DNA from 3 places in the Azospirillum sp. TSH58 genome. Region 1 is predicted to be linked to each of the others. Evidence: predicted binding sites of a transcription regulator. Region 1 holds the regulator's gene; each other region holds the start of a gene.

Region 1 (7,076 bases):
CCGTTCACCACGGCGGTTGCCGAGGCCTTCGGCAAGGGCGGCAAGTTCAAGACCCCGGTCGTCGAGTCGACCGGCACCGGCGGCGGCCTGAAGCTGTTCTGCGCGGGCGTCGGCCCGCAGCACCCGGACGTGGCGAACGCCTCGCGCCGCATCAAGAAGTCCGAGGTCGAGCAGTGCGCCGCCAACGGCGTCGCCCAGATCACCGAGCTGAAGATCGGCTACGACGGCATCGCGCTCGCCTACTCCAAGCAGGCCCCGCACACCGACCTGACCACCCAGATCCTGTGGAAGGCCCTGGCCAAGGACGTGCCGGTGGACGGCAAGATGGTCGCCAACCCCTACAAGAAGTGGTCGGACATCGACCCGAAGCTCCCGAACAAGGAGATCGAGGTCCTCGGCCCGCCCCCGACGTCCGGCACCCGCGACAGCTTCAACGAGCTGGTGATGCTCGAAGGCTGCAAGAAGGTCGCCGAGGTGAAGACCATCGTCGCCGACGAGAAGGCCCGTGAAAAGGCCTGCATGACCATCCGCGAGGACGGCGGCTACGTCGAGGCCGGCGAGAACGACAACCTGATCGTCCAGAAGCTGACCGCCAACCCCGACGCCTTCGGCGTGTTCGGCTACAGCTTCTACGACCAGAACCGCGACAAGCTGCAGACCGCCAAGATGGACGGCGTCGAACTGTCGCCGGAAGCGGTCCAGGCCGGCAAGTACGAGCTGTCGCGCCCGCTGTACATCTACATCAAGAACGCCCATGCCGGCGTCATCCCCGGCATCCGCGAGCTGGTCGCCGAGTTCACCTCGGAGCGCGCGATGGGCGAGGACGGCTACCTGTCCGACAAGGGTCTGATCTCCCTGCCGAAGGCGGAGCGCGACGCCGCCCGCACCTCGGCGACCAACCTGACCCCGCTCCAGCTCTGACCGGCTGACGGAGCCGGCGGCTCTCCCCGGAGGGCCGCCGGTTTCCCGTTTGTGCCAGGAGCCAACTCTCAGCCCATTTCCGGCGGTTTCGCATGCAGCTCACGGTACTGCTCATCATTCTGGCCCTGCTCACAGTGATCGGTTACCAGATGGGCCGGTCGCGTGCCGTCGCCTCCGTCGGCGGCCGCATCGTCGAGCTTCATTCGGTGCCGTCCTACCACGGCTTCTACGTCGCCCTCTGGGCGGGGCTTCCGGCCCTGCTGCTCTTCGCCTTCTGGGGGGCGTCGGAAGGCTGGCTGGTCATGCAGATGGTCCTGTCCGGCCTGCCGGACCGGCTGGTCAACGGCGACGCCCAGTCGCTCGGCCTGCTGCGCGCCGACATCCTGAACCTCGCCCACGGCGTCGCCACGGGCCGCGAGCCCGACCCGGAGGTGGTCGCGGCGGCGGAGCGTTACCTGCGGCTGCACGCGCTCGGCGACTGGAGCCTTCTGGTCATCGGCTGCTGCATCGCCATCGGCGGCCTGCTCTACGCCCGCGGCCGGATCGACCCCGACCTGCGCGCCCGCAACCGGGTGGAGCGCACGGTCAACATCGCGCTGGTCATCTGCTCGCTGGTCGCCATCCTGACCACCATCGGCATCGTGCTGTCGCTTCTGTTCGAGGCGATCCGCTTCTTCGCGGTGGTCAACCCGCTGGACTTCCTGTTCGGGACGCATTGGAGCCCGCAGATGGCCATGCGCGCCGACCAGGTGGGCTCCAGCGGCTCCTTCGGCGCGATCCCGCTGTTCGCCGGCACGCTGCTGATCACCGGCATCGCCATGGCGGTGGCGGTTCCGGTCGGGCTGATGGCGGCCATCTTCATGTCGGAATACGCCAGTCCGGGCCTGCGCACCTGGCTGAAGCCGATCCTGGAGGTGCTGGCCGGCATCCCGACCGTGGTCTACGGCTTCTTCGCCGCCCTGACCATGGCGCCCTTCGTCCGCGACGTGGGCAACAGCCTGGGGCTGAGCGTCAGCTCCGAATCGGCGCTGGCCGCCGGCTTCGTGATGGGCGTGATGATCATCCCCTTCGTCAGCTCGCTGTCGGACGACGTCATCAACGCGGTGCCGCAGAGCTTGCGCGACGGCTCCTACGGGCTGGGCGCCACCAAGTCGGAGACGATCCGGCTGGTCGTGCTGCCCGCCGCCCTGCCGGGCATCGTCGCCGCCGTCATGCTGGCGGTCAGCCGCGCCATCGGCGAGACGATGATCGTCACCATGGCCGCCGGCCTCACCGCCAACCTGACCGCCAACCCGCTGGACGCGGTGACCACGGTGACGACGCAGATCGCCACGCTGCTGGTCGGCGACCAGGAGTTCGACAGCCCCAAGACGCTGTCGGCCTTCGGGCTGGGCCTCGTCCTGTTCGTCGTGACCCTCACCCTCAACATGGTCGCCCTCCGGGTGGTCCAGAAGTATCGAGAGAAATATGACTGACCTCGTGGAACAGGATACGCGGGCCATGTCGGTCGCCGTCACCAAGTCGCGCTACCAGAGCGAGGAGTTCTCCGCCCGCCTGCGCCGCCGCTACGCCGCGGAGCGCCGGTTCCGGATCGCCGGGATGCTCGCCGTCGGGATCGCCTCGCTGATGCTGGTGGTTCTGCTCGGCTCCATCGTCAGCAAGGGCTACACCGCCTTCTGGCAGGCGCAGATCCGGCTGGAGGTGACGCTGGACAAGCAGCAGGTCGAGGAGCGGAACTACACCGCCATCGTCCGGCAGGCGCTCTACGCCCAGGTCCCCGCGGCCACCGACCGCGCCACCCGCCGCTCGCTGAACGACCTGCTGTCCTCCGGCGCGCCGTACGAGCTGGAGGCGATGGTCAACGCCAACCCCTCCATCGTCGGCACCACGCAGACGGTCTGGGTCCGCGCCGACGACGAGATCGACCAGTTCATGAAGGGCTTCATCCGGCGCGACGTGCCGGAGAGCGAGCGCCGGCTGAACGATGTCAAGATCGCCGCCATCGACGCGCTGGTCGCCAACGGGTCGATCCGCAGCACCTTCAACACCACCCTGTTCACCGCCGGCGACAGCCGCGAGCCGGAACAGGCGGGCATCCTGGGGGCCGTCGTCGGCTCCGCCCTGACGCTGGTGGTGACCATGCTGCTGTCGGTGCCCATCGGCATCGCCGCCGCGGTCTATCTGGAGGAGTTCGCGCCGAAGAACCGCTGGACCGACCTGATCGAGGTCAACATCAACAACCTCGCCGCGGTGCCGTCGATCATCTTCGGCCTGCTCGGCCTGGCGGTGTTCCTCGGCTTCTTCGGGCTGCCGCGCTCCGCCCCGCTGGTCGGCGGTCTGGTGATGGCCCTGATGACCCTGCCGGTCATCATCATCGCCTCCCGCGTCGCCCTGAAGGCAGTGCCGCCGTCGATCCGCGAGGCCGCGCTGGGCGTCGGCGCCTCGCCGCTGCAGACGGTGACGCACCATGTCCTGCCGCTGGCCCTGCCGGGCATCCTGACCGGCACCATCATCGGCATGGCCCGCGCGCTGGGCGAGACGGCGCCGCTGCTGATGATCGGCATGGTCGCCTTCATCGTGGACATCCCCGGCGGCCTGACCGACAGCGCCACGGCCATCCCGGTGCAGATCTACATGTGGGCGGACAGCCCCGAGCGGGCCTTCACGGAGCGCACCTCCGCGGCGATCCTGATCCTGCTCGCCTTCCTCATCCTGATGAACGGCCTGGCCGTCTTCCTGCGCAAGAAATTCGAGAGGCGTTGGTAACCCCATGAGCGTCCAGACCCACATCCCGGCTACGGCCATGGCTTCGCGTCCCGCCGCCGGCATCCACGGCACCAAGATGGTCGCCCGCGACGTCAAGGTGTTCTACGGGGCCAAGCAGGCGCTCAAGGGCATCAACCTGGAGATCCAGGAAAACCGCGTGATGGCCCTGATCGGCCCGTCCGGCTGCGGCAAGTCGACGTTCCTGCGCTGCCTGAACCGCATGAACGACACCATCGAGAACTGCCGCGTCGAGGGGCTGATCGCGCTCGACGGCGAGGACGTCTACGGCAAGAACATCGACGCCGTGCAGCTCCGCGCCCGCGTCGGCATGGTCTTCCAGAAGCCGAACCCCTTCCCGAAGTCGATCTACGACAACATCGCCTACGGCCCGCGCATCCACGGCATCGCCAGCCACCGCGACGAGATGGACGAGATCGTCCAGACCTCGCTGCAGCGCGCCGGCCTGTGGAACGAGGTGAAGGACCGCCTGCGCGAGCCGGGCACCGGCCTGTCCGGCGGCCAGCAGCAGCGCCTGTGCATCGCCCGCGCCATCGCCGTCAGCCCCGAGGTGATCCTGATGGACGAGCCCTGCTCGGCGCTCGACCCCATCGCGACGGCCCACATCGAGGAGCTGATCGACGAGCTGCGCGAGAACTACACGATCGTCATCGTCACCCACAACATGCAGCAGGCGGCCCGCGTCTCCCAGAAGACCGCCTTCTTCCACCTGGGCGACATGGTGGAGTGCGACGACACCGAGGAAATCTTCACCAACCCGCGGGACGAGCGCACCCAGGGCTACATCACCGGCCGCTACGGCTGATCGCCGGCGTCTGATCCCCGGCATCTGACCCTCGGCATCGCCGCTCCTCCTCCATCAGCGAAGGACGTGAAGCATGAGCACCGAACACATCGTGCGCTCCTTCGCGCACGAACTTGAGCGCCTGTCCAACCTGATCACCCAGATGGGCGGCGTCGCCGAAGCGCAGGTGGACGCCGCCGTGAAGGCGGTGGCCCGCCGCGACGTCGCGCTGGCCGCCCAGGTCATGCAGGCGGACCGGCGCATCGACGCCTACGAGCGCGACATCGACGCCGAGGCCGTGCGCCTGCTCGCCCTGCGCCAGCCGCTGGCCCAGGACCTGCGCGAGATCGTGTCGGCGCTGAAGATCGCGTCGGACCTGGAGCGGATCGGCGACTACGCCTCCAACATCGCCAAGCGCTCGCTGGCGCTGGCCCAGGTGCCGGTGGTGCGCCCGGCGGTGGCCATCCCGCGCATGGGGCGGCTGGTCGAGTCGATCATGAAGGACGTGCTGGACGCCTACATCGAGCGCGACGTCCAGCGCGCCATCGCCGCCTGGGAGCGCGACGAGGAGCTGGATGACCTCTACACCAGCCTGTTCCGCGAGGTCCTGACCTACATGATGGAGGACCCGCGCAACATCACGCCCTGCACCCACCTGCTGTTCATGGCGAAGAACCTGGAGCGGATCGGCGACCACGCCACCAACATCGCCGAGACCATCCATTATCTGGTGGTCGGGACGACGCTGCGCGCCGCGCGTCCGAAGAACGACGGCAGCAGCTTCGCCGTGGTCGAGCCGGACGGTTCGGTCATGGATGCGGCCACGGAGGCTGTGGAACGGGGATTGCCGCGGGACGGCGGCCCGGATAACGATGGAGCGGGACATGCCGCGTGACGGCGAGACGCGCAGTGGGAGCGGGACAAGCATGAATTCGGCGCTGAAGCCGCTCGTCCTCATCGTCGAGGACGAAGCCGACATCGTGACGCTGCTGAAGTACAATCTGGAGAAGGAAGGCTTCCGCGTGAACGCCGCCACCGACGGCGAGGAAGCCCTTCTGCTGGCCGGCGAGCAGACGCCGAACATCGTCCTGCTCGACTGGATGCTGCCGCTGATGTCGGGGCTGGAGGTCTGCCGCCAGATGCGCCGCAACAGCAAGATGCGCGACATCCCGATCATCATGCTGACCGCCCGCGGCGAGGAGGCGGACCGCGTGCGCGGCCTGAATTCCGGTGCCGACGACTACATCACCAAGCCCTTCTCCCCGACCGAGCTGGTCGCCCGCATGCGCGCCGTCCTGCGCCGCTCGGCCCCCGGCATGACCGACGAGACGCTGCAGTTCGCCGACGTGACCATGGATCTGGCCGCCCACCGGGTGCGCCGGAACGGCCGTGACGTGCATCTGGGGCCGACCGAATTCCGCCTGCTGCGCCATTTCATGCAGCATCCCGGCCGCGTCTTCTCGCGCGAGCAGCTTCTCGACGTGGTGTGGGGCCACGACGTCTATGTCGAGCCGCGCACCGTGGACGTGCACATCCGCCGCCTGCGCAAGGCGATGAACGAGGAGACGGAGATGGACCTGATCCGCACCGTCCGTTCAGCGGGCTACGCGCTGGACAGCAAGTCCATCTGACCGTTTTCCGGCGGAAATCGGCGCAAACCGTGCCCCCACCCTAACCCTCCCCCGCTGCGCAGGGGAGGGGACTGCCGCCGTTTCGCGCCCATCTCCCTCCCCTGCGCAGCGGGGGAGGGCCGGGGTGGGGGCCCACGTGCCGGAGCTGTTCACCCCTCCAGCAGCCCCACCGCCTCCCGCAGTATGTCCACCTTCGGGCCGAAGCGCTTCGCCCGGTCGCTGTCTTCGATGAAGCCGATCATCACGCGCAGGGCGTGCGCCACCCGCGGGGCGAGATCGGGGTGCGCCGTCACGTGCTGCGCCAGATGGGCCAGCGCGTCCCGGTAGGGGTGGCCTTCGAAACCCTCCGCGGCGATCGCCTCGAAGCGGTTCGCGTATTCGATCACCAGGCTGTGGTCGTCGGTCATCGCGCTCACACGAACAGGATCGCGCCGGTCTTCGGCGCGTCGTTCAGGAAGGTGACGACTCCGCCGGTCTTCACCGGCACGTCGGGGCGCATCGGCACCCCGGCGGGCAGGCCGAGCGCGCGCAGCCCCATCTCGCAGGCCATGACCGTGACCTTGAGCATCACGCAGGCCTCCAGAAGCTCTTCGAACCCGGCCAATCCGTTGGCGGTGAAAAAGGCGTCGCGCTCCGCCGGAGAACCGCCGTCGTCGGCGGGGTCCAGCCGGTGCCAGCCCGGCGCGCCGTCCGCGTCTGCGGCGAGCAGCGTGTTCAGCGCCCGGCCGGTAAAGAACAGGGTGACCTTGCGGTTGGTCGCCGCCGCCGCGCTGGCCATCACCAGGGCGTAGTGAACCCGGTCGAAGCCGCCCGCGAACAGGACGATGGACAGGGACTCGGGACCTTCCATGGTTCAGGGCTCTCCGAGGCGCCGCTCAATGGGCGGACAGGTCGTGGATGGTCGGGTGGGCGCCGCACAGCGGGCAGTCCGGGTCGCGCCGCACCGTGATGCGCTG
Region 2 (7,076 bases), on a different replicon from region 1:
GCATCGGCATCAACATCAACCTGTCCACGGTCATCTCCACCGGCTTCGTGAAGTTCGACGAGCGGCTTCCCCTCGATTTCCGCGGGCAGGTGGTGCTTGAGATATCCAAGGGCGACCTGATCGAGAACCTGTCGCTGTTCAACGAGGTCGTGGAGTTCGCCCAGGACCGCCGCTACCAGATCGCGGTGGACGGGCTGAACCCCTTCTGGGTGACGAACTTCGACCTGGAATACCTGAACGCCGACTACGCGAAGATCTTCTGGTCCAACGACATGCTGGAGATGGACCCGACCTTCGAGAAGTATTTCATGGAGCGGATCCAGGAGCAGGACCGCTGCAAGTTCATCCTGGCGCGCTGCGACAGCGTGTCCAGCCTCGTCTACGCCAACAAGGTCGGCATCACGATGGTGCAGGGCCGCGCCGTGGACAACATCCTGCGCAAGGGCGTGAGCGTCCGCGAAGCCATCGCCCACGCCAAGGTGGCGTGAGGGCTTTTCCGGTTTTTGTTGCCCACGCTTATTCCCAACACTCCCTATGCTCCCTCTCCCCTCCGGGGAGAGGGTTAGGGTGAGGGGGATGTGCGTTTTGGTACGTCCGGCACAAGCGCCCCCCTCACCGGCTCTCAGCGGATGCCATAGGCATCCGCCTGCCGCCGTCAGCGCTGGCCTTCGGCCAGCGCGAGAGGCCCTTCGGGCCACCCTCTCCGCAGAGGGGAGAGGGCTGAGAGACCTCTACTCCGCCGCCTGGGGCCGGGCCGGCGGCACGATCTCGCCCTTGCGGTTCAGTGCCTTGGCCAGCGCGTCCAGCCTCCGCTGCACCGTCTCGCCGGCCGGCACGCTGAAATCGTCCGGCAGGGTCAGCACCAGCCGCTCCCCCGACACCTTCAGCGCCGTGCGCTGCAGCAGCGCGGTGGCCCCGCCGGTCAGCGTGTGGGCCAGCCGCAGCGCCAGCCCCAGAACCAGCGCCTTGCGCGCCTGGGCGTCGCTGAGCAGCGCCCGCGGCCCCGCGGTGACCGCGTTGGGGGTGCCCGGCCCGTCGATGGACCCGGCGTAGCGGGCGTAGACGGCCAGCGCCAGGAAGGCCCGCTCGTCATGGTCGATGCCGGGGAAGGGATAGCGCAGGATGCGCAGGCAGGCGTGCTCCGCCCGGTAGTCGGGATGCTCGGCCCAGCCGACGTCGCTCAGCAGGCAGGAGGCCTGCCGCAGCCGCAGCGCCGCGTCGTCCTCCCCGGCGAAGAGGTTGCCGGTCCAGGACACCAGCAGGGCCGGGTCTCCGATGCGGACGAAGCGCTGCGCCCAGTCCTCCGCCGCGGCGATCAGCGGGTCCTGCCGCTGCGTTTCCGGGTCGAGCAGCGCGTACAGGTGCCCTTCCCGCAGCCCGAAGGCCGAGAACACCACGCTGGAGGGCTGGACCATCCGCAGCAGCCGCTCGAACACCAGCGCCGCGTAGGGCAGCGTGTCGACCCGGCGGCGCGAGCCGGACATCTTCTCCAGCGAGGACCGGCTCTGCTTGGCGATCAGCCCGGCGAAGTCGCGCGCCTCGGCGAAGGGCACGGTGTAGTGGTGGATGATGTGCAGCGGGTGCTTCACATGCTCCATGTGCAGCTTGGCCAGGGCCCGCCAGCCGCCGCCCACCGGGAAGAAGGGCTTGCCGCGCATCCGGGCCAGCCAGTCCAGCTTCTCCAGATGCTGGTCGATGGCGCGGACCAGCCCGTTCGGCTTGGCGGGGTTCAGCTCCATCAGGCGCAGCGGCCCCAGCGGCATCGTCAGATGCTCGCCGATCACGCCGCGCTCCAGCCGCACCAGTTCCAGGCTGCCGCCGCCGAGGTCGCCGACCAGCCCGTCGGCGGCGGGGGTGCCGGACAGCACGCCCATGGCGGACAGCCGCGCCTCCTCCTCGCCGCTTATGACGCTGACGTCGAGGCCGGTGCGGTCCTTGACCCGCTGGACGAAGGCCGGACCGTCCGTGGCGTCGCGCACCGCCGCCGTGGCGATGACGTCCAGCCGCCCGACGCGCATGCCGGCGGCCAGCAGGGCGAAGCGTTCCAGGGCCTCCAGGCCCTGGATCACGCCGTCCGGGTTCAGGCAACCGGTCTTCTCCACCCCGCGGCCGAGCCCGCACAGGACCTTTTCGTTGAAGACCGGAAGGGGCGACCGCTTCAGAGCGTCATAGACGACGAGCCGGATCGAGTTGGACCCGATGTCGATGACGGCGATCCGCTCGCCCTTTTCGACGACCTTGGTGGCGACCGTGTGTTCCTGCGCCGGCGTCATAAGCAACCGATGTCCTCAATCAAATGACCGTACGCAGCTTCAACCGCGGCGGCGTCTTTTTGCTGCTGAGCGCGCTGCCGCGGCCCGACAGGCTGGGGTTCGTCATGAAATAGTTATGGGCGCTGAACGCGTCCGGACCAGCCTCCACCCGATGATAGACGCCATCCGGGCCGAGTTTCCAGGTGTTCGCCTCGTCCTTCAGGTTGGCGACCATGATCTGGTCCAGCACCTGCTCGTGCACCGTCGGGTTCTCGATGGGCACCAGCGTCTCGATGCGGCGGTCCAGGTTGCGCGTCATCCAGTCGGCGGAGGAGATGTAGACCTTGGCCTGCGGGCTGGGCAGCGCGTGGCCGTTGGCGAAGCAGATGACCCGCCCATGCTCCAGGAAGCGCCCGACGATGCTGCGCACGCGGATGTTCTCCGACAGGCCCTTGACGCCGGGGCGCAGGCAGCAGATGCCGCGGATCACCATGTCGATCTGCACGCCCTTCTGCGACGCCTTGTAGAGCTGGTCGATGATCTCCGAATCGACCAGCGAGTTCAGCTTCACCCAGATGTGGGCGGGCTTGCCGGCGGCGGCGTTGGCGACCTCCGCGTCGATCAGCTGGCCCAGCTTCTGGCGCAGCGTGATCGGGGCGATGGCGATCTTCTCCAGCAGCTTCGGCGTGGCGTAGCCGGTCATGTAGTTGAACATCACCGCCGCGTCGTGGCAGAGCGCCGGGTCGCAGGTGAAGAAGGACAGGTCGGTGTAGACCTTCGCCGTGATCGGGTGGTAGTTGCCCGTCCCGAAATGGACGTAGCTGCGCAGCGCCTTGTTCTCGCGCCGCACCACCAGCGACACCTTGGCGTGCGTCTTCAGATCGACGAAGCCGTAGACGACCTGCGCGCCCGCGCGCTCCAGATCGCGCGCCCAGCGGATGTTGGCCTCCTCGTCGAAGCGGGCCTTCAGCTCGACCAGAGCGGTCACCGACTTGCCGGCCTCCGCCGCCTCGATCAGCGCGGCGACGATCGGGCTGTCCTTGCTGGTGCGGTACAGCGTCTGCTTTATGGCGACGACCTGCGGGTCGCGCGCCGCCTGCCGGATGAACTGCACCACCACGTCGAAGCTCTCGTACGGGTGGTGGACGACGATGTCCTTGTCGCGGATGGCCGCGAAGCAGTCGCCGCCGAAGTCGCGGATGCGCTCCGGGAAACGGGCGTTGAAGGGGCGGAAGACCAGATCGGGCCGCTCGTCGACGATGAGCTGGCGGGTGTCCGACAGGCCGATCAGCCCATCCAGGATGAACACGTCGTCGTTCGACACGCGCAGCTCGTGGCGCAGGAACTCGCGCAGGTCGGCGGCCATGCCGGCGTCGGTGGCCAGCCGGATGACGCTGCCGCGGCGGCGGCGCTTCAGCGCGCTTTCGAAGGTGCGGACCAGATCCTCCGCCTCCTCCTCGATCTCCATCTCGCTGTCGCGCAGGACGCGGAAGACGCCGTGGGCCTTCACCTGGAACGGCGGGAAGAGCCGGTCGATGAACAGCATCACCAGCTTTTCCAGCTGGATGAAGCGGATCTCCGACCCCGGCAGGCGGATGAAGCGGTCGAGCTGCGCCGGCAGCGGAACCAGCGCGTCAAGATGCCGCCCCTTCACCGGCTCGTGCAGTTGCAGCGCCAGCGAAAAACCCAGGTTGGGCAGGAAGGGGAACGGGTGCGCCGGGTCCACGGCGATGGGCGTCAGGATGGGGAAGATGTCGTCGAGGAACTTGGCCTCCAGCCAGTCCTTCTCCCCCTCGGTCAGGTCCTCGGCGCCGACCACCATGATGCCGGCCTCGCGCAGGTCCTGCTTCAGGCTGCGCCACATGGTCTGCTGCGCGTTCATCAGCTCGACGATGCGCTGGTTCACCGCGGTGAGCTGCTGGGCCGGGGTCAGGTTCTCGGCGCTGGGGGTCTTCACCCCCGCGGCCACCTGCCCCTTCAGGCCGGCGACGCGGACCATGTAGAATTCGTCGAGGTTGCTGGCCGAGATCGACAGGAACCTCAGCCGCTCCAGAAGCGGGTGGTTCGGGTTGGAGGCCTCATCCAGGACGCGCTGGTTGAAGGCCAGCCACGAGAGTTCGCGGTTGATGAAGCGCTCCGGCGCGTCCGCTTCGATGCAGGTCGCTTCCAGGTCCTGAAGTTCGGTCACAGCAGCCTCGGGCTTTTGCGTGATGGGTGGTGCCGCTACAGTCCGGGCGAACCGGACCGCCCGCCGCGGTCGACGGGCCAGGCAACCTACCCCAACTACGTTACGGTTTTGGGTCAGACAGCATAATACTGCCGTCACGATAATACCGCTGCGAAAACAGTCGCACCCCCGGCGCATCCCGCCGGAGCGCGATCCGGACAGGAAGGGACACCCCCGATGAAGACCCTGTATCTCATGCGCCACGGCAAGTCCGCGTGGGACGATCCCTCCCTGGACGACCACGACCGCCCGCTGGCGCCGCGGGGCCGGAAGGCGGCCCGGCTGGTCGGCCACGAGTTGAAGGAGCGCGGGGCGCGCATCGGGCTGGTGCTGTGCTCCACCGCCCGGCGCGCCGCGGACACCGCCGACCGGCTGCTGGAGGTGATGGACGCGCCGGACATCCCTGTGGAGCGCGAGCGCGGCCTCTACCTGTGCGGGGCGCGGGTCCTTCTGGAACGGCTGCACGACGCGCCCGAGTCCGTGTCGTCGCTGATGCTGGTCGCCCACAACCCGGACCTCCACGACCTCGCCCGCGAGCTGGCCGGCAGCGGCGACGAGCGGCACCGCGCGGCGCTGGCGGAGAAGTTCCCGACCGGCGCCTGCGCCGTTCTCCTGTTCGAAGCGGCCCGCTGGGCCGACCTGGACAGCGGGGCGGGACGGCTGGCCGATTTCATCCTGCCGCGGAAACTCTCTTAACGCCCCTTTGGCAAATGGGGTATTTCAACCCCGAACCGAGCAGGCCCGGAACCGAGCAGGAGTCGCCCCCGTGTCTTCCGCGCCCCAGAATGCCGCACCCGCCGCGGTGTCCGCCGTGCGCGAGGTGGAGATGAAGCTCCACCTCGACCCGCGCGATCTTTCCCGCGTCGTGGACCTGCCCGCCCTGAAGGACGCGGCGGAGGGCGCCCCGGCTGTCCGCGACCTGCGCACCGTCTATTACGACACGCCGGACCGCCGCCTGTTCCTGGGGGGCGTGGCCCTGCGGGTGCGGCAGGACGGCGACCGCTTCGTCCAGACGCTGAAGACCATCAACGCCGCCACCCCCGGCGATTCGGCCGCCGTGGCCATCCGCAAGAAGTGGGACTGGACGATCCCCACGGCCGCCCCCGACATGACGCCGCTCGACGCGGAAGGCGTGGCCGCCCTGGTGCCGGAGGACGCGCGCGCGGCGCTGGTGCCGCAGTTCACGACGGAGTTCCGGCGCACCACCCTGCTCGTCCGCCCGGACGCCCTGACCTCCATCGAGGTGGCGGTGGACGAGGGGCAGATCACCGCCGGCAACGCCTGCGCCCGCATCAGCGAGGTCGAGCTTGAGCTGAAGTCGGGCCGCATCGGGCGTCTGTTCGATCTCGCGCTGGCGCTCCAGCGCCGCGTGCCGGTGCGCATCGGGACGGAGAGCAAGGCGGAGATCGGCGACCGTCTCGTCACCGGGCGCCTGCCCGCCCCCGTCCTGCCGGAACCGCTGGGCCTCACCCCGGTCACCACGGTGGCCGAAGCCTTCCGCCACATCGTGCGGCACGGTCTGCGCCTGCTGCTCGCCAACGAAGCCTGCGCCCTGGCCGGCGGCGACGTGGAGGGGCTGCACCAGATGCGCGTCGCGCTGCGCCGCCTGCGCACCGCCATCCGGCTGTTCCGCCCCCTGGCCGGGGTGCCGGACGCCTGCCGCGCCGGGAACGACATCCGCTGGTTCTCCCGCCAGCTCGGCCCGGCGCGCGACTGGGACGTGCTGCTGTCCCATGGGATCGCGCCCTTCGCGGCGACGGAGAAGGCCCCCGCCGACGGAATCGCCGCGCTGACCGCCGCGGTGCGCGAGGCCCGGCGCGGACCGGCGCTGGCGGCCGTGGAGGCGATCCAGTCGCCGCGCTGCACCGGTCTGATCCTGGCGCTCGGCGCCTGGCTGGAGGACGGAGCGTGGCAGACCGGCGCCGCGCCTGAGGTCCGCGCCCAGCTCGACCGCCCGATGGCCGAACTGTCCGGCCCGTGGCTGGCTGGCCAGCACGCCAAGGCCTTGAAGGCGGGGGCGCTGAAGACGGGCCGCGACCTGGAGGGCGGCGACGCCGCGGCGCGCGACCGGCTGCGCCGCCGCCTGCGCAAGCTGCGCCACACGGCGGAGTTCTTCCGTGGCCTCTACGCTGAAACCGCAACGGTGCCCTTCATCGCCGCGCTCGACACCCTCCTGAGCGCGCTGGACGCGGAGCACGACGCCGCGGTGGCCGCCGGTCTTCTGCGCGGCCTTTCGGCGGACCGGCCGGAGCAGCGGTCTGCCGCCGACGCCACCGCCCGCTGGCTGGCCAAGCAGGCCGACAAGCGCCGCAAGGCGCTGCCGGGGCTGTGGAAGGCGTTCCGCGACGGGCCGGTGTTCTGGTGAGAGAGTGACGTTGCCCCCACCCTAACCCTCCCCCGCTAACGCAGGGGAGGGAACCATTCTCCCTCCCCTGCGAAGCGGGAGAGGGCCGGGGTGGGGGCAAGCCTCTCAACGACAAACGGCCTACAGCGTCCCCGCGTAGGCGCCGCCGTCCAGCAGGACGTTCTGCCCGGTCATGAAGCCGGCGTGGGCCGAACAGAGGAAGGCGCAGGCAGCGCCGAACTCCGCCGGGTCG
Region 3 (7,076 bases), on a different replicon from region 1:
CCTCGTCGGCGAAGACCAGATCGCCGGGATTGATCCGGATGCCGGCCAGCGTCACCGGCAGGTCCCTCTGCCCCTCGCCGTTGCGGACGGTCTTGCGCGGGATCGCCGCCAGCGCCTTGATGCCCAGGTCCAGCGTGGCGAGCACCGCGGCGTCGCGGACGCAGCCGTGGATGACCACGCCCTCCCAGCCGTTCTTCACCGCGTCCTTGGCGATCAGGTCGCCCATCAGGGCCGCGCGCACGCCGCCGCCGCCGTCGACCACCAGCACCTTGCCTTGCCCCGGCGTGCCCAGCGTCTCCTTGACGCGGGAATTGTCCTCGAAGCACTTCACGGTCACCGCGGCGCCGCTGAATTTGCGACGTTGGCCGAAATCGTGGAAGACGGGGTCGGCGACGCGGGCAGTCTTCTCGAACCGGTCGTAGAGGTCGCAGGTGCTGTCGAAGTCGGTCATGCGCTTTCGCTCCCCTTCTTTGGCTTTGGTGGCCTTGGCTTTGGTGGCAGGATACCCCCAATTCAGGGATGGTCAATCCTCCGGGGCGGCGATGGCCCCCGTGCTGGTGCGCTCAAGGATGGCGCTGCGGCGGAAGCGGTACAGTTCGGCGGGGCGCCCGCCGGTCTGGCTCTCATACTGGCCGGTCGGCTCCACCAGTCCGCCGGAGATCATCAGGCGCCGGAAATTCTGCTTGTGCAGCCGCTCGCCGGACAGCGCCTCAACCACCTGCTGAAGCTGGTGCAGGGTGAAGGTCGGGGGCAGCAGCTCGAACACGATGGGGCGGTATTTCAGCTTGCCGCGCAGCCGCTCCAGCGCCGTCGCCAGGACGCGGCGGCCGTCGCGCGCCATCGGGCGGCCCAGCGCGCGGGGCATCTCCAGCCGCACCGTCCGCTCCTCCACCCCCGCGCGGCGGGCCAGATCGTGGTCGCGGAACGCCTCCACGACCAGCCCGGCCTCGTAGAGCAACTCGTAGCGCTCCAGCACCCGTTCGGAATCCCACTCCCCGCCGTCCAGGGCGAAGGCCATGCGGGCGCGCTCGCCGCGGCGGGCGCGGGCGGGGTCGTCCGGCGCCGCGGCGATCCAGCGGGCCAGCGCCGGGCGGATCACCGAATCGAGCAGCGCCGGCGGCGATTCGCGCCAGTCCTCCCAGGGAAAGAACTCGTACAGGCCGCGCCACTCCGCCCCGTCGATGCGCAGCGGCGCCTCGCGCAGCAGCGCCAGATAGCCGACCACCAGGGAGCGCGGGCCGCCGAACAGCTCGTGCGGGTCGCGGTAGCGGTCGCCGAAGCTGTAGAGCTGCTCCACATAACGCAGGGTCAGCCCGGCCGCGTCCTCCGCCACCGCCCGCAGGCCGTCCTGAAGGGTGCGGAAGCGTTCGGGATCGAAGGGCGCGCCCGGCAGGGCGTCGCGGTGGGGCGGCGGCTCGTCGCCGCGGCGGTGCGATTCGGGGATCTCGAAACCGCTGCGCACGGTCACCACGCGCGGCTCGGCGCCGTTCGCCGAGGAAACCCTCACCGAAACGATGGCCGCCGTTAACCCGATCTGTGTTTCCAGGCCGATCCGTGTTTCCAGGCCGATCTGTCTTTCCCCTGCCACGCGCCACCCGCCTCCCCCTGCCGATCCGTGGGCGGCAGGATAAGCGGCCCGCCGCGCCAAATCACCGGTCTTTCCGCCGGGCACCCCCGTGAAATCTCGCCGCAAGCCGGCCCGGCATGACACTTTTGTGACTCCCCACGGGCGCCGGGGATGTTACACCAGCCGCGACGCTGAGGCTCGCGCGCGTCCGTGCGGGGTCCCCAGCACTGCAGGCCGGCGTAAGTTGGAGAACCACGCATGCTGAATTTGTTCCGGGCCCTGATGCCGCGCGAAGAACGGTTTTTCGACCTGTTCGCCGACCACGCCCGGACCGTCGCAACGGGCGCCGAGGCGCTGCGGGCGATGATGGCCAGCGGCCAGGACCTGGAGGAGCGGTTCCAAACCATCCGCCGGGTCGAGAGCGAGGCCGACGCCATCGAGAAGGACATCCAACTCGCCGTCCACCGCACCTTCATCGTGCCCTTCGACCGTTCGGACATCCAGGAACTCGGCAAGCGGATGGACGACGTGCTCAACCTCATCGAGGAGACCGCGCGTCACCTCGTGGAGGCGGGCTTCAACGACTACACGCCGGAAATGCACGCCCAGGCCGACGCCATCGTGCGCTGCACCGCCCGGCTGAGCGCGGGCATCCCCCTGCTCCGCGACATCCCCAAACACGTCGAGCAACTCCACGCGATGACCGCCGAGGTGTCGCGGATCGAGAGCGAAGGCGACCGGCTCCTGCGCGAGGCCAATCACCGGCTGCGCGACGAGAGCGGCGGGCTCGACGCCCCCATCACCCATCGCCACGCCCTTCAACGCGAGATCATCGAGCTGCTGGAACGCGTGCTCGATGCCTGCGAGGACGTGGCCGACACCATCGACGGCATCATCGTCGAACAGGTCTGATCCCATGGAAGCCGCTACCCTCGCCCTGCCCATCCTCATCGGGCTGATCGGCGTCGCCCTCCTCTTCGATTTCCTCAACGGGCTGCACGACGCGGCCAACTCCATCGCGACGGTCGTCTCCACCCGCGTGCTGTCGCCGCGGACCGCCGTCGCGATGGCCGCCTTCTTCAACTTCATCGCCTTCCTGTTCTTCGGGCTGCATGTGGCGACCACCATCGGCACCGGCATCGTCGGGGCGGGGGTGGTGGACCCGCACGTCATCTTCGGCGCGCTGATGGGCGCCATCGTCTGGAACGTCTTCACCTGGTGGCTGGGCATTCCCTCCAGCTCCTCCCACGCGCTGATCGGCGGCCTCGTCGGGGCCGGCGTGGCGAAGGCCGGGCTGGACGCCGTGGTGGTGTCCGGCCTGGCGAAGACCGCCGCGGCCATCGTCGTCTCGCCGGTGGTCGGCTTCCTGCTGGCCAGCGTGATGATCGTGGCGGTGTCCTGGTTGTTCCGGCGCTCCACGCCCTTCGCGGTCGACCGGCTGTTCCGCCACATCCAGATCGGCTCCGCCGCGCTCTACAGCCTGGGCCACGGCGGCAACGACGCGCAGAAGACCATGGGCATCATCGCCGTCCTGCTCTATTCCCAGGGCCTGTTGGGGGAAACCTTCCACGTGCCCTTCTGGGTGGTGATCACCTGTCAGGCCGCGATGGGGCTGGGCACGCTGTTCGGCGGCTGGCGCATCGTCAAGACCATGGGGTCGAAGCTGACCGACCTGAAGCCGGTCCAGGGCTCCTGCGCGGAGACGGGCGGCGCCATCACGCTGTTCGTCGCGACGTGGCTCGGCGTGCCGGTCAGCACAACCCACACCATCACCGGGGCGATCATCGGCGTCGGCGCCGCCCGCCGCACCAGCGCGGTGCGCTGGGGTCTGGCGCAGGGCATCGTCATGGCCTGGGTCATCACCCTGCCGGCGACCGCCATCGTCGGCGCGCTCTTCTACGAGCTGTCGCTGGCGCTGTGGTGACAGCGGCGGCGGCGGAGCGCGGCACGGCGGGCCGGAAAGGCCCGCCGCCGGGTTCCGGCCCGGCGACAGAACGCTGAACGCGAAAAGGGCGGCCCGAGGCCGCCCTTTTTCGTACCATCCGCACTGTATGTTGGAGCGGGCGAAGGGATTCGAACCCTCGACCCCAACCTTGGCAAGGTTGTGCTCTACCCCTGAGCTACGCCCGCGCCGCTCCAGCGGAGGAGCGCCCGTATACGCCCCGGCGACGGCCAAGGCAAGCCCATTTTTTCACGCGACACCAATCCGTGCGCCGCGGGCGCCCCGGCACGGCGTGAATGCAGGGCGGGACGGGCCGCCGCTTGCGGATTGCATGAGAAAGCATACCAACATATGTTAGGCTGCCTCGTTCAGAACAAAATTGCCAATCCGTTGTTTTGAATGTCTGCGCATTTGCACGTGTTTCCTCTAACATGCCGATGACGCTCCGCAGGGGGGCTTCGATGGCCGGAACGGACATGGATTTGGGCGGACCGCGACCGATGCCCATGGCGGCGCCTCGGGAGGTGTCAGGCCGGCCCATGCCGGTGCCCGACTCCGCGCCCGACTCCGCGCGCAACGCCGAATCGCAGGATGGCGCCGCCGCCCGGCGCAACGGCGCGGAACGCAAGGTCGTCACCGTCCTGTTCGCCGACATCGTCGAATCCTCCAGCATGGTGTCGGGCCGCGACCCGGAGGAGGCCGACCAGACCCTCCTCACCATCCTCCAGGTCCTGACCGACGCGGTGGAACGCTACGGCGGCACGGTGGCCCAGGTGCTGGGCGACGGCATCATGGCGGTGTTCGGCGCCCCCTCCGCGCTGGAGGACCACGCGTTGCGCGCCTGTCTCGCCGCGCAGGACATCGCCCGCTCGGCCATCGATTCCGACGAGTTCAAGATGCGGATCGGCATCAGCTCCGGCGAGGTGGTGGCCCAGATCATCGAGACGGGCGTCTGGACCGACTACCGCACGGTGGGCGAGACCGTGCATGTCGCCGCCAAGCTGCAGCAGCGGGCGCAGCCCAACAGCGTTCTGCTGAGCCGCGAGACGCTGGACCTCGTGCCCAAGGGCCTGACCGTCCGCCCGGCGGGGACGCTGCGCCTGTCCGCCACCGCGGAACCGGTGACCGCCTTCGCCCTGGAGGCGGCGCGGGCGATGCGGCGCACGGCGATGGACCTGCTGTCCGCCGAAGGCACTCTGTTCGTCGGGCGCAAACCGGAATTGGCGATGCTGACCGGCGCGCTGCGGCAGGCCGAGCGGGGCCGCGGCGTCTGCGCCGTCCTGATCGGCGAGGCCGGCATCGGCAAGTCCCGGCTGACCGGAGAGCTGATGCGCAGCCCGGAGGCCGCGGCCTTCACAACCACCATCTGGCCGCAGTTCCCGATCCGCCGCCTGGGCGACCCCGACGACCTGGAGGCGGCGGCCCGTTGCCTCGCCTTATCAGTGTGCGGAACGGCGGATGGCCCGGCATCGGATGGTCGGGCATCGGATGGCTTGGCGGTCGCGCGCCTGACCGCCGCCGCGGCGCGCAACGGCGGCGAGCTGGCCGGCGAGGCGATGCGGGAGCTGCTCGGCCAACCCTCCGTCCACCCGCTGTGGCAGGGCCTCGACCCGGCGCAGAAGGCCGACTTCAGCGTCGAAGGGCTGGTCGCGGCGATCCGCGAGCTGTCCGTGGAGCGCCCGCTGCTGATCCTCGTCGAGGACGCGCACTGGACGCGCGGATTGACCAACCGGCTGCTGGACGCCCTGGCCGAAGGGGTGGAGGACGCCCGCGTCTTCGTTCTGGTCACCTCGCGGCCGGACACGCCGGGCGGCTGGACCGTGCCGGACGCCGCCCACGCCATCGCGCTCGAACCGCTGGAGCCGCTGCAGGCCGACGAGTTCCTGGACCATTGGCTGGGTCACAGCCCGTCGCTGGCCGACCTGAAGGCGCGCGTCGCGACGCAAAGCCAGGGCGTGCCGCTCTATCTGGAGGAATCGCTGCGCACCCTGGAGACCACCGGGGTCATCGTCGGCAGTCCGGGCCGCTACAGCCTGGGCAAGACCGACGCCCGGATGGCCCTTCCGGCCACGGTGCACGGCCTGCTCGCCTCGCGGATCGACGCGCTGGAGCCCGGACCGCGGCGGGTGCTGATGCACGCGGCGGTGATCGGCACCTCGGTCGATCTCGGCCTGCTGCGCGCGGTGTCGCCGATCCCCGCCGCCGACCTGCCGGCCGCCCTGGCCCGGCTGGAGCAGAGCGGCTTCTTCGCGCGCTCCCGCCTGCTGCCGAACCTGGAGCTGACCTTCCGCCACGCGCTGGTCCAGGAGGTCGCCTACGCCACCCTGACCAAGCGGGAGCGCCAGCCGCTGCACGGGCGGGTCCTGCACGCCCTGCGGCGGCGGTCCGACCGCAACCTGCCCAACCGGGCGGAGCTGATCGCCCATCACGCCTTCTACGCCGAGGATTGGCCGCTCGCCTGCGCCTACGGCCGCCGGGCCGGGCGGCGGGCGGAGATGCGCTGCAAGCATTTCGACGCCGGGCGCTTCTATGAGCAGGCGCTGAAGGCGCTGGACCATCTGCCGGACACCCGCCGCAACACCCAGCGGCGGATCGACCTGTGGATCGGCATTCCCCTCGTCCTGCTGCCGCAGGGGCGCCAGCTGGCCGGCGACCCGCTGGAAGAGGCGCGGGACATGGCGCTGGGCATCGACGACCGCATCCGCTACGCCCGCGCGACCTCGCTCAAGGCGTCCTTCCAGTGGGTCTATGGCGTGCTCGACGGGGCGATCGCGCTCAGCCGCAGCGCGCTCGACCATCTGGGCAACCAGGGGACGATGGAGCTGCGCATCCAGGGGCTGATGCGGCTGGGCGGCATGCTCGTGGACAAGGGCCATTTCCCGGAAGCCCAGGAGAAGCTGGAGCAGGCGCGCAGCCTGGCGCTGGCCCACGCCCCGCGCGCGCGCTTCGGCCTGACCGCGGTGGCGGTCGCCATCACCGCCGCCTACCAGGGCCGCTGCCTCGCCGAGCTGGGGCGCGACGACGAGGCCGTCCGGGTGATGCTCCACGCGCTCGACATCGCGGAAGAGGTCGGGCACGCCTTCTCCGTGTCGTCGGTGAAGGTCCATCTGGCGCTGGTCCACATCATCGGCGAGCGCTTCACCGAGGCGCTGCCCCTGCTGAAGGACGCCGTGACGATCACCGAGGCGACGCGCCTGCACATCTTCCAGCCGATCACGCTGGGCGCGCTGGGCTACGCCATCGCCCGCACCGGCGGTGCGACGGAGGGCGCGCGCCTGCTCAACGCCAGCCTGGAACAGGCGCACATCCTGAACCACTCGCTGCCCAGGCCGCGCATTCTGAACTGGATGTCCGACCTGGCCCTGGAGACGGCCCAGCACGACACCGCGATCGGCTGCGCCGCCAAGGCGCTGGGCATCGCGACGGACGCCGGCCAGCTGTCCGAGCAGGGCTGGTCGCACTTCGCCCTGGCCCAGGCCTTCACCGCCATCGGCCAGCATCGCGAGGCCATGGAGCATCTGGCGGCTGCCGAGACGATGAGCCGCCAGCTGTCCATGATGCCGCTCG

What was found. Region 1 encodes PhoB, which activates phosphate uptake and scavenging genes when phosphate is short. Its sites were predicted from a motif close to TNTCATAAAACTGTCA; they were not measured.
Region 2: TSH58p_RS28555 (RNA degradosome polyphosphate kinase) is a predicted target of PhoB. The motif match lies at 4,541-4,556, and genes of this name have one in related genera.
Region 3: TSH58p_RS27375 (DUF47 domain-containing protein) is a predicted target of PhoB. The motif match lies at 1,706-1,721, and genes of this name have one in related genera.

What each region holds. Positions count from the first base shown of each region.
Region 1 is NZ_CP022364.1:1,750,725-1,757,800, forward strand. Features, by position in the region: gene TSH58p_RS11790 (PstS family phosphate ABC transporter substrate-binding protein) at 1-921, shown strand, start outside; gene pstC (phosphate ABC transporter permease subunit PstC) at 1,014-2,396, shown strand; gene pstA (phosphate ABC transporter permease PstA) at 2,389-3,687, shown strand; gene pstB (phosphate ABC transporter ATP-binding protein PstB) at 3,725-4,510, shown strand; gene phoU (phosphate signaling complex protein PhoU) at 4,584-5,384, shown strand; gene phoB (phosphate regulon transcriptional regulator PhoB) at 5,416-6,120, shown strand; gene TSH58p_RS11820 (hypothetical protein) at 6,270-6,527, opposite strand; gene TSH58p_RS11825 (DsrE family protein) at 6,533-6,970, opposite strand; gene TSH58p_RS11830 (molybdopterin-synthase adenylyltransferase MoeB) at 6,996-7,076, opposite strand, start outside.
Region 2 is NZ_CP022367.1:1,568,846-1,575,921, reverse strand. Features, by position in the region: gene TSH58p_RS28565 (hypothetical protein) at 1-488, shown strand, start outside; gene TSH58p_RS28560 (Ppx/GppA family phosphatase) at 732-2,273, opposite strand; gene TSH58p_RS28555 (RNA degradosome polyphosphate kinase) at 2,293-4,440, opposite strand; gene TSH58p_RS28550 (histidine phosphatase family protein) at 4,657-5,175, shown strand; gene TSH58p_RS28545 (CYTH and CHAD domain-containing protein) at 5,246-6,844, shown strand; gene TSH58p_RS28540 (SDR family oxidoreductase) at 6,965-7,076, opposite strand, start outside.
Region 3 is NZ_CP022367.1:1,301,760-1,308,835, reverse strand. Features, by position in the region: gene rraA (ribonuclease E activity regulator RraA) at 1-451, opposite strand, end outside; gene TSH58p_RS27380 (hypothetical protein) at 524-1,588, opposite strand; gene TSH58p_RS27375 (DUF47 domain-containing protein) at 1,826-2,479, shown strand; gene TSH58p_RS27370 (inorganic phosphate transporter) at 2,484-3,491, shown strand; tRNA gene TSH58p_RS27365 (tRNA-Gly) at 3,623-3,697, opposite strand; gene TSH58p_RS27360 (adenylate/guanylate cyclase domain-containing protein) at 4,049-7,076, shown strand, end outside.